Regions from separate parts of the Priestia sp. LL-8 genome, predicted to be linked through region 1. Evidence: riboswitches for the same ligand, from Rfam matches in the RefSeq annotation. Region 1 holds a riboswitch; each other region holds the start of a gene.
The links. Region 1 has a riboswitch for cyclic di-AMP ahead of U9R83_RS19445 (potassium channel family protein). Riboswitches for the same ligand answer to the same signal wherever they lie in the genome.
Positions count from the first base shown of each region.

Region 2: it holds a riboswitch for cyclic di-AMP, as region 1 does, so the genes downstream of both, U9R83_RS02305 (cation:dicarboxylate symporter family transporter) here and U9R83_RS19445 (potassium channel family protein) in region 1, are expected to answer to the same signal.
Region 3: it holds a riboswitch for cyclic di-AMP, as region 1 does, so the genes downstream of both, U9R83_RS20410 (APC family permease) here and U9R83_RS19445 (potassium channel family protein) in region 1, are expected to answer to the same signal.

Region 1 covers NZ_JAZAQH010000001.1:3,706,056-3,709,341, forward strand. The annotation lists gene U9R83_RS19440 (TrkH family potassium uptake protein) at 1-887, opposite strand, end outside; gene U9R83_RS19445 (potassium channel family protein) at 891-1,550, opposite strand; cyclic di-AMP (ydaO/yuaA leader) riboswitch at 1,675-1,819, opposite strand; gene U9R83_RS19450 (hypothetical protein) at 1,935-2,393, opposite strand; gene U9R83_RS19455 (Lrp/AsnC family transcriptional regulator) at 2,514-2,969, shown strand.
Region 2 covers NZ_JAZAQH010000001.1:424,628-427,913, reverse strand. The annotation lists gene ytvI (sporulation integral membrane protein YtvI) at 1-339, opposite strand, end outside; gene U9R83_RS02305 (cation:dicarboxylate symporter family transporter) at 552-1,811, opposite strand; cyclic di-AMP (ydaO/yuaA leader) riboswitch at 1,918-2,057, opposite strand; gene U9R83_RS02300 (undecaprenyl-diphosphate phosphatase) at 2,331-3,155, opposite strand.
Region 3 covers NZ_JAZAQH010000001.1:3,893,056-3,896,341, reverse strand. The annotation lists gene U9R83_RS20415 (N-acetylmuramoyl-L-alanine amidase) at 399-1,439, shown strand; cyclic di-AMP (ydaO/yuaA leader) riboswitch at 1,631-1,772, shown strand; gene U9R83_RS20410 (APC family permease) at 1,935-3,286, shown strand, end outside.

The DNA of each region.
Region 1 (3,286 bases):
AACATTAACAAAACCATTAAAAAGACCGTTGCGTCATGCAGGTGAGCTAAATCAATTGTATTAAATCCAGCGGTTCTTGTTGTTACCGCTTGAAAATAAGAAGCCCATACTTTGTCTCCTAATGATAAATTTCCGAGCGTATGCGAATTGCCGTACTCTAAGAAAAAAATAAAAAGCATAGCAGTCACGTTAATGGCGAACGTGCTGATAATCATAATTTTTGAATGCAGCGTTAGTTTTTTATACGATTTTTTCACCCACATATCAGCAAGAACGGTAAATCCTAACCCACCAATAATGAACAAAAAAGAAATCGTTATATTAATAATGGGATCTCCTACATACTGAACTAAGTTATCAGACAGTAGTCCGAACCCAGCGTTATTAAAAGCCGAAATTGAATGAAACAAGCTAAAGAATAGCCCCTTAGACCACCCGAATTCCGGAACCCAGCGTATCGCTAAAAAGATAAGCGCAACAAACTCAATTAAAAATGAAAAGATAAACAGCCTTTTAACTAGCAGGACAACTCCGCCGACGCTCGTCTGATTTAACGCCTGCTGAACGAGCATACGCTCTTTAAATCCAATTTTTTTACCGAGCATCATAAAAATCAGCACGGCAAATGACATAATGCCAAGACCGCCTATTTGAATTAACAGCATAATAATCGTTTGACCGATGACGGTAAAACGTGTACCTGTATCTACGACGGCTAAGCCGGTTACTGTCATAGCGGAAGTTGACGTAAAAAGAGCGTCTACCCACCGGATTGGCTCAGTAGTAGAAAAAGGCATCATCAATAGAAGAGCACCAATAATAATTCCTCCACCAAAAATAGAGAGCAACAGCTGCGGAGGGGTGAGTTTAATATTTTGTTTTTTCATGTGTTAAACTCCTTCTTCTTCAAAACGGTTTAAATCGCGATTATGTCCGATGACAATAAGCATATCTCCTTGTTCAATTGTTTCATGCGCCGTAGGCGAAATCACCATTTCCCCGTCTTTTCGCTGAAAGCCGATAATATTACAGCCGTACTTTGCGCGAATATTTAAATCAAAAAGCGTTTTATTATGAAGCTTCTTAGAAGCGACAATTTCAACAATACTATAGTCTTTAGACAGTTCAATATAGTCAATAATTTTTTCTGACACCACGTGATGAGCAATCCGCTTAGCAATATCGCGCTCCGGATGAATGACTTTATCCGCTCCTATTTTCTCCAGCACTTTTTGATGATACATATTCACCGCTTTTACCCATACTTGCTTAACGCCCATATCTTTTAACAGCATCGTTGCGAGCACGCTTGCTTCGATATCGTCTCCAAACGAAATAAGAGCATGATCAACATTGCGAATACCTAGCCCCTTTAAGCTAGCTTCATCAATCGCGTTTGCTTGCACAACATATGTAGCTAAGTTGCTAAATTTATTTACTACCTCCTGATTGCGGTCAATAGCGAGCACATCCACATCCAGATTAGCAAACTCTTCAACCAAACTGCCTCCAAAACGACCTAATCCTAATACAGCAAACTGTTTTTTCATAATGTATTTATTCCTTCCTTCAACTGCTGTGTGTTCTCTTAGCTTATACTTTTTCTAAAAAATTACATCTTTTTCTTAAAAAAAGCGCAAAAAAACACAGGAAGGCTCCTGTGTTTTTTCACACTCTTCCCCCTCAAAACGCTTGCGAAGTTAGCTGTCGGGTTCGGGTTTTAAGAGTAACCCTACCTTTTTAAGGATTCACCCCGGAGCACAATATGTGCGTAAATAATGGGTCCTCCGCTCCGTAATGGATTAAGCGATTTTTATTCAAATGTCTATGATCTATTTTTTAGAATGATCGATTCGATTCATGATACGTTTCACTTCACGAAAGCTATCTTACTCCTGTGGATTTTGTCTGTCAAGATATTTTTAGCGAAGACTTCACTTGCCCTGCAAGCTGCAAAAATCATATAAATCTAAACTGACAATCATTTTGTGAAATTGATCAAATAAATTAATAACAGCCAAAAGCTCTAACAGCTGCGTATCACTGTAAAATTTCTTTAATTGATCCATATCAGCATCGGTCAACTCCCTTGGACGCACTCGGTATACATCAATAAATCGAAACAGCAGCCGGTCTTTTTCTTCCAGCTCTTTTTCTCTTAACACTTTTTGATTAAGCGTCTTATCACCTACATATGACATGCTCATACACGTCTCACAGCCGTTAACACCTGCTAGATAAAGCCTAGTTTTTTCCTTGGTCTCTTTTTCTACTATATCGCTGTTCCAAAGCGTGTCGTAAAGCTCATCATACAACCTTTTTACATGTGGAATTAAATTCAATGCTTTTTCAAAATTTGTTCCCTCTTCGTTTGTTAATAAAACTCTTGCCATTTTTCACTCACTCCTTTTTAATTATTATAGTAAGAAAAATAGAGATTTTAGATTACATATAAAACATCTTATCTACTATTACTAATCAAATGAAACGTTAATGAGAAAGAAGGTTTTCAATTGAAAATTGATGAAATTGATTTATCGATTTTGCAGGCGCTGCAGCAAAACAGCCGCCTTTCCTTACGAGAGCTAGGAAAACAAATTAACCTGTCTGCTCCTTCGGTGGCAGAGCGAGTAAGACAGCTAGAGAGCTTTGGTGTTATAAAAGGATATACAATCGATATTGATTATGAAAAGCTGCACCTGCCTGTATCGTGTTTTATTGAAGTAACGATGAAAAACGGAGAGCACGAACGTTTTAAACGATTTATTTCTCAGTATCCCTACGCTTTATTCTGTGAACGCATCGCCGGGCAAGCCTGCTTTATTACAAAGCTTCAGCTTCCTCATCTGCACGTACTCGAACAATTTATTAACAAAATTACACCTTATGCCAAAACGATTTCACACATCGCCCTTTCTCACGTGGAGATGGCTCCTGCATTATTGAGTCATTTAAAAGATAAAAAGTGATTGAGACATAACGACATCCGTTCACCCTGCCAATAAAAAAATCCGAATGAGTTTGATTCTTCATCAAGAACCAAACCCGTTCGGATCTCCCTTCAACGAAAATATTTTTGTCTCAGCCTCATGGATTCGTCCAACAGCATAAAAAATAACCCTCCAAAGCTGGAGGGTATAAATTTTCCGAATAATGAAAGTTTTACAATTTTATTTTATCAGGTGCTGACATTTCTGTCTACTTAAAAATGTAAAAGAGCTCTCTATTAACAGAAAGCTCTTTTACCTGCTTGTTTTTTGAAAACAATCAATCTATATAAAAGGGA
Region 2 (3,286 bases), 3.3 Mb from region 1:
AAGAGCGTTTGAATAGTACTTCCACTTAATAATGGTTGGGTAAATCGCGGTTTCATAGATTTCTTTTACAAATGAAGGCGCTATTTTTGAAAGAGCAACCACTTGCGTAACGATTGTCCGAACAATAAAAAATCCAATAAGTATCAGCGAAACAACATATAAAATGAAGGTGGTAAGCACTGCATAGACTCTCTTCATTTTAAAAGATTGATGCAATTTCTGAACAATACCCTCAAGTGCTAATGCTGTTAATAAAGCAAACACAATCGGTAAACTGTAAGGGATTAACAAACATACGATTACTATCGAGGCGATGACCCATATTCGCTTTTTCCACATACTCTACTATCCCCCTACTAGCTAAGCTATCTCTATATTTACTGATAAAGAAAGGAACCAGTGACTGCTTTATGTAAGAATAAAATTTGGATATTTTTATACCTGATGTTACATATTATAGGGTCAATTCCCATAATAATAAAGGAATTATTATGAAAAAAGCTACTTATTCTAATTTTTTGAATAGAATAAGTAGCTTTTTAATTTATAAATTAGCCGGCCCTCATGACCTCTGTACCTTTTTTAGGATCAAATTTGCCTTCGGATTTAGACATTACAATTGCTGCTAGTGTGTTTCCTACTAAGTTAACAACCGTACGTGCCATATCCATGATTCTGTCTACTCCAGCAATGAAGGCTAATCCTTCTGCGGGAACACCGATTGTTCCAAGAGTAGCCAGTAATACAACAAATGATGTTCCTGGCACTGCAGCCATTCCTTTCGATGTAACCATCAATACAAGAATGAGCGTCAGCTGTTGAACGATCGTTAAATCAATACCATACACCTGCGCTAAGAATAACGCTGCAATCGCTTGATAAAGAACGGAACCATCTAGGTTAAATGTATAACCAATTGGTACAACGAACGATACGATAGCTTTTGGACAGCCCATCTTTTCAAGTTTTTCCATGATACGCGGAAGAACTGTCTCAGAACTAGATGTACTGTATGCTAACAACAGTTCATCTTTCATATAGCGGAATAAGTGGAAGATGTTAATTCCTGCCCATTTAGCAATTCCTCCTAATACAACAAGTAGGAAGAAAATTAACGCTAAATAAACTAAGATAACAAGCTTTCCTAATGAAAGGAGTGAATCTAAGCCAAATTTTGAAACCGTTACACCAATTAAAGCAAATACACCAATTGGAGCCACTTTCATTACAAGGTTTACCACGTGAAACATTGCGTGAGAAACGCCGTCGAAGAATTGTACAACTGGCTTTCCTCTTTCCCCAATTGCTGCTACTCCAAGTGCAAACAACACTGTAAAGAAGATAATTGCTAGCATATCTCCTTCAACAATTGATTGGAAGAAGTTTGTCGGAACAATGTGCAAGAACGTTTCAGCCACTGACTTTCCTTCTTGCTGTTCGGATGTTTCAACGTATTGTGAAATATCACTCTTCTGTGCTGATTGAATGTCTACACCTTGCCCAGGATGAAAAATATTAGCAATCAATACACCGATTACAATTGCAAAAGTCGTAATAATTTCAAAATAGAGAATTGTTTTAACGCCGAGCTTCCCGACCTGTTTACCGCTACCTGCTCCTGCAACCCCAACGACTAAGCTTGAGATAACAATTGGAATAACAATCATCTTAATTAATCTTAAAAATAAGTCTCCTAGCGGCTGTAGGTATGTTACTACACGCGGATCGTTAAACCAAATTACCCCTACAAGAACACCGAGGATTAATCCGGTAAAAATCTGCGTAGCCAAACCAAAACGAATTTTTTTCATAGATGTACCTCCCCAAAGATGTATGACATTTGTATATACTTTTCTGAAAAAACAAAAAAAGACTATTCTTAAGAAAGAACAGCCTTTTACTTACGCTATTTTGGGCTCTTTCTCTCAATAAAGCAAACGGGGTTAACTGTCGGATTCGGAATTGAGAGTTTCCTACCTTTTGTAAGGATTCACCCCAAGGCAGCTTTACTGCCGATAATGATTCCCCCGCTCTATACGATTAAGCTTATTATTCAGTTTTTATAAAATTAAAACGATCTATACGTTGTCATACGTTTTTTACAGTCAATAAAACTAAACAGAAGTCTTACTTTTACTTAACTTTATACTGCACAAATATTAATTTACTATTTTTCGACACGTTTTGTCAATACCTATGTTTATAAAACGCTTTCAAAAGGCGATAATATATATTTATGCAAAAAAGCTATTGCAACATTGCAATAGCTTTTTCTTGCTCTTTGAGTCTCTATTAGAAGTTTAAGGGACTAAAGAACACGCGTATTTATTTTATAAAAATACAAAATATAGAATAGCTGCTAAAACAATTCGATAAATTGCAAATGGCACTAATTTGATGCGATTAATTAATTTTAGGAAAAAGCGAATGGATACCAGCGCAAAAATAAAGGCGCTGATAAAACCGGCAATAAAAAACGGTAGTGCATCTGATGTGAAGTACTGCCAGTTTTTAATCAATGAAAGTCCGCTTGCTCCTGCCATGATTGGCACTGCCATAATAAATGTAAAATCTGCGGCTGCCTTATGGCTCATTCCAAGAAGAACCCCTCCTGAAATCGTTGAGCCTGAACGAGAAAAACCTGGCCAAAGAGCAATACATTGAAACAGTCCTATACCTAGTGCTTGTCCATAAGACATTTGGTCCACCGTCTCTACACGCGGACGTTTAGGTCCAAACAAATCTGCTAGAATCATTAATACAGCTCCAACCACTAAGCCAATTAGCACCGTATTTAAAGAAAACAAATGTTCATCAATGTAATCATCAAACAAAAGTCCTAACACTCCTGCGGGTAACAGACCAACAATTACCTGCATTAAATTCAAGCGATTTGTCGGTCCAATTGGAGCAGCTGGTTTTTTTCCCAATCCTAATAAATTAATAAAACGATCTTTAAAAATAACAACTACTGCTAAGATCGACCCTAGCTGAATAACAATTTTAAATGTATTAGCTACTGGAGATGAAAATAATTCTTTTGAATTCAACCACAGGTCATCCACAATAATCATATGCCCAGTTGACGAAACAGGAGCAAACTCTGTTAAACCTTCTACAATCCCTAAAATGATTGCTACAATAATTTCCCACATAAAGCTATATACCTTGCCTTTCTTTCAAATTAATAAGCTTATCGCTTCGTTTTACATGCTCAACTATTTTCCTATTTTGACACTTGCTTTTTTATCATAATTGTTAAAACTATGAAATACAATGTGTATTT
Region 3 (3,286 bases), 190 kb from region 1:
AAGTATGTTAGGGGGAGGGAAGATCCGCACGATGAATTGTGCGGATTTTTTTATTGGTAGGGTGAACGTAGATTTCATCTATTTAGTTGCTTCTAGCAGTTGATTGGAGGGCAGGCGAAGACTCCTGCGGGAAAAGCGGAATAGGTGAAGACCCCGCAGGAGCGCAAGCGACGAGGAGGCTCACCAGCCGCCCGCGGAAAGCGAAGCCTTGCACGGAAATCAACAGCGATGTAACAAGCCATCCATACTAGCACATTTATCCCATTTGTTCGTTTTTAGGTTGAAGTGATTTCGTTATGTCGCAATCTCCTTTTTTAGTAATTTCTCACTAAGTAGGCTAGTATACGTAGCACTTTTTTCCCTCATGCATATGTTAACAATAAGGAGGGACAAGTAATATGAAAAAAATCTATCTTGATGCAGGACATGGTGGGGCAGATGCAGGAGCAGTTGGAGCAAACGGACTGTATGAAAAAAACTTAGTTTTGAAAATTCAACAATATTTAATAAGCTATTTAAATAGCACGTACAGTGATTTTACGATTAAAACTACCCGTACCACAGATACTTTTTTATCGTTATCTCAGCGCGCTTCTCAAGCTAATTCGTGGGGTGCAGATGCATTTATGTCTATTCACGTAAATGCCGGTGGAGGGACAGGATACGAAGATTATGTTTATAGAAGCGCTAGCAATGCTAGTAAAACGTTTCAATCGATTGTGCACGGCCAAGTACAGGCAACGCTGCTGTCGTATAATCATCCGAATCGCGGACGAAAATCAGCCAATTATGCGGTGCTTCGCTTAACAAATATGCCTGCAGTACTAACTGAAATAGCTTTTATTGATAGGAGCGCCGATGCAGCACTTCTTCAAAATGAAGCTTTTTTAAAAAGCATGGGTGAATCGTATGCAAAAGGAATTGCCGTATATTTAAATTTACCTCGTCGTGCAGTTCCAAATCCATCGCCATCTCCAACACCGACACCAAATCCATCACCTTCTGAACCAGGTGAAAAAACGTATACAATTAAGCAAGGAGATACGCTGTACAGTATTGCACAGAAGTACGGCATAACAGTACAGGAGCTTCAAGAAGCGAATACAGGGCTTTCTGATCCTTTAACACTACAGGTTGGAAAAACAATTGTTATTCCTTCAGGAACTTCACCAACACCTACTCCAACACCACCTTCTGAACAATATCCACTTCCCAATGGAATTTTAAAACAAGGCGATTCTGGAGAAGCTGTGAAACAGCTTCAAAGAGCATTAAACGCGGTTAATTTTAAAGTAGGGTCAGTAGACGGAATATATGGAGTACAAACGAAAGATGCAGTCAGACGTTTTCAGCTTGTGTATCTTCCTTATGATGTAGATGGCATTTATGGTCCTCAAACGAAAAACAAGCTAGCAGCCGTTTTAAAAGCAAAAAGTTAACGTAAGAAGGTCTTCTGTAAGCAGACAGAAGGCCTTTTGTTTTCCCCTTAAAAGCGCCTTAAGCACTATTTTATGGTTTACGTAAAATAATGCTTTACAAACCATTTGTACGGGAGTATATTATCTAAGAACAAAGGATAGTTATGAACGAAACTTGTTATCAATCATACCCTTTAACCGAAAATTATATTGACCTGTTATCGCTTAATTCGTCAGAAGTGGGGGACCCAAATTTGTGCATTGTCACTTGGGGTGAATCCTTTTTTAAAAGGTAGGGCTACTCTCATAGCCCGAATCCGACAGCTAACCCCATAAGCGTTTTAGAGAGGAGGTTTAAGCTGTGTAAAAACGCTGAGAACCCTTAGTGTTTTTTTTGTGCGCTTTTTTAACATAAAAAGGCATTTTTTAGGAATAATATCACTTATTCATGAACTTGTAACTGAGCTTAGCAACGAAAAGCAAATAGTAGCTAAGCAATCATCGGAGGGAAATTACGTGAACTATTCAGTTCTCAAAAGATTATTGATTGGAAAGCCGCTTAAAACAAAAGAGTTAGGTGATCAAAAGCTTAGTAAGCTTAAAGCACTTGCTATTTTATCATCAGATGCCTTATCTTCAGTGGCTTATGGAACAGAACAAATTTTAATTGTACTTGCGACAGTCGGTGTCCTCGCTTATTGGTATTCAATTCCAATTGCGATTGGTGTATTGGTGCTGCTGACGGCTTTAATTCTTTCATATCGTCAAATTATTTATGCGTATCCGCAAGGCGGAGGAGCTTATATTGTTTCCAAAACCAATTTAGGAGAAAATCCTGGGCTTATCGCTGGAGGATCACTGCTGGTAGATTATATATTAACAGTTGCCGTGAGTGTTTCAGCAGGAACCGATGCTTTAACTTCGGCTTTTCCAACGCTGCATCATTACAATGTAGTAATTGCGTGCTTGCTGGTTATTTTGATTACTGTCTTAAACTTACGAGGCGTAACGGAATCCGCTTCTGTATTAGCTTATCCGGTTTATTTATTTGTTATTGCTCTTATCTTGTTAATAGCGGTAGGCTTGTTTAAAATAGCGACAGGTCAAGTTTCACCTGAGCTTCATACGTCTCTTGGTACAGTAGTGCCAGGTATTAGTTTGTTTTTATTATTAAAAGCTTTTTCGTCAGGCTGTTCAGCATTGACAGGTGTAGAAGCTATTTCAAATGCAGTGCCTAACTTTAAAGAGCCAGGTGCAAAAAATGCTGTTCATACATTAATGCTGATGGGCGGTATTCTAGCTGTTTTATTTTCTGGGATCACGTTTTTAGCTTATTGGCTTGGCATTTCTCCAAAAGCAGATGAAACTGTTGTATCACAAATTGCATCGAGTGTGTTTGGACGCAATGGATTTTATTACTTTATTCAAGGAACAACAGCTCTAATTCTAGTGCTAGCAGCCAATACAGGGTTTTCAGCTTTTCCTTTGCTTGCTGTCAACTTATCGTCTGATAAATACATGCCGAGAATGTTTCAAATTCGGGGTGATAGACTAGGGTATTCAAATGGAATTGTGACCCTTGGAATTGCTTCTATTGTCTTAATTGTAGCTTTTAAAGGAGCGACAGAGCAATTAATTCCTCTTTATGCAGTCGGGGTGTTCATTCCATTTACACTTTCTCAAACAGGAATGATTGTCAAGTGGCTTAGAGAAAAGCCGGCCGGCTGGCAAGGGAAGCTAACCATTAACTTAATTGGTGCGCTTATTACATTAACTGTGTTAATCATTTTGTTTACAACGAAGTTTTCACAAGTATGGTCTGTGCTAGTTTTCTTACCGGTTATCGTTTATATTTTTCATCGCATTCA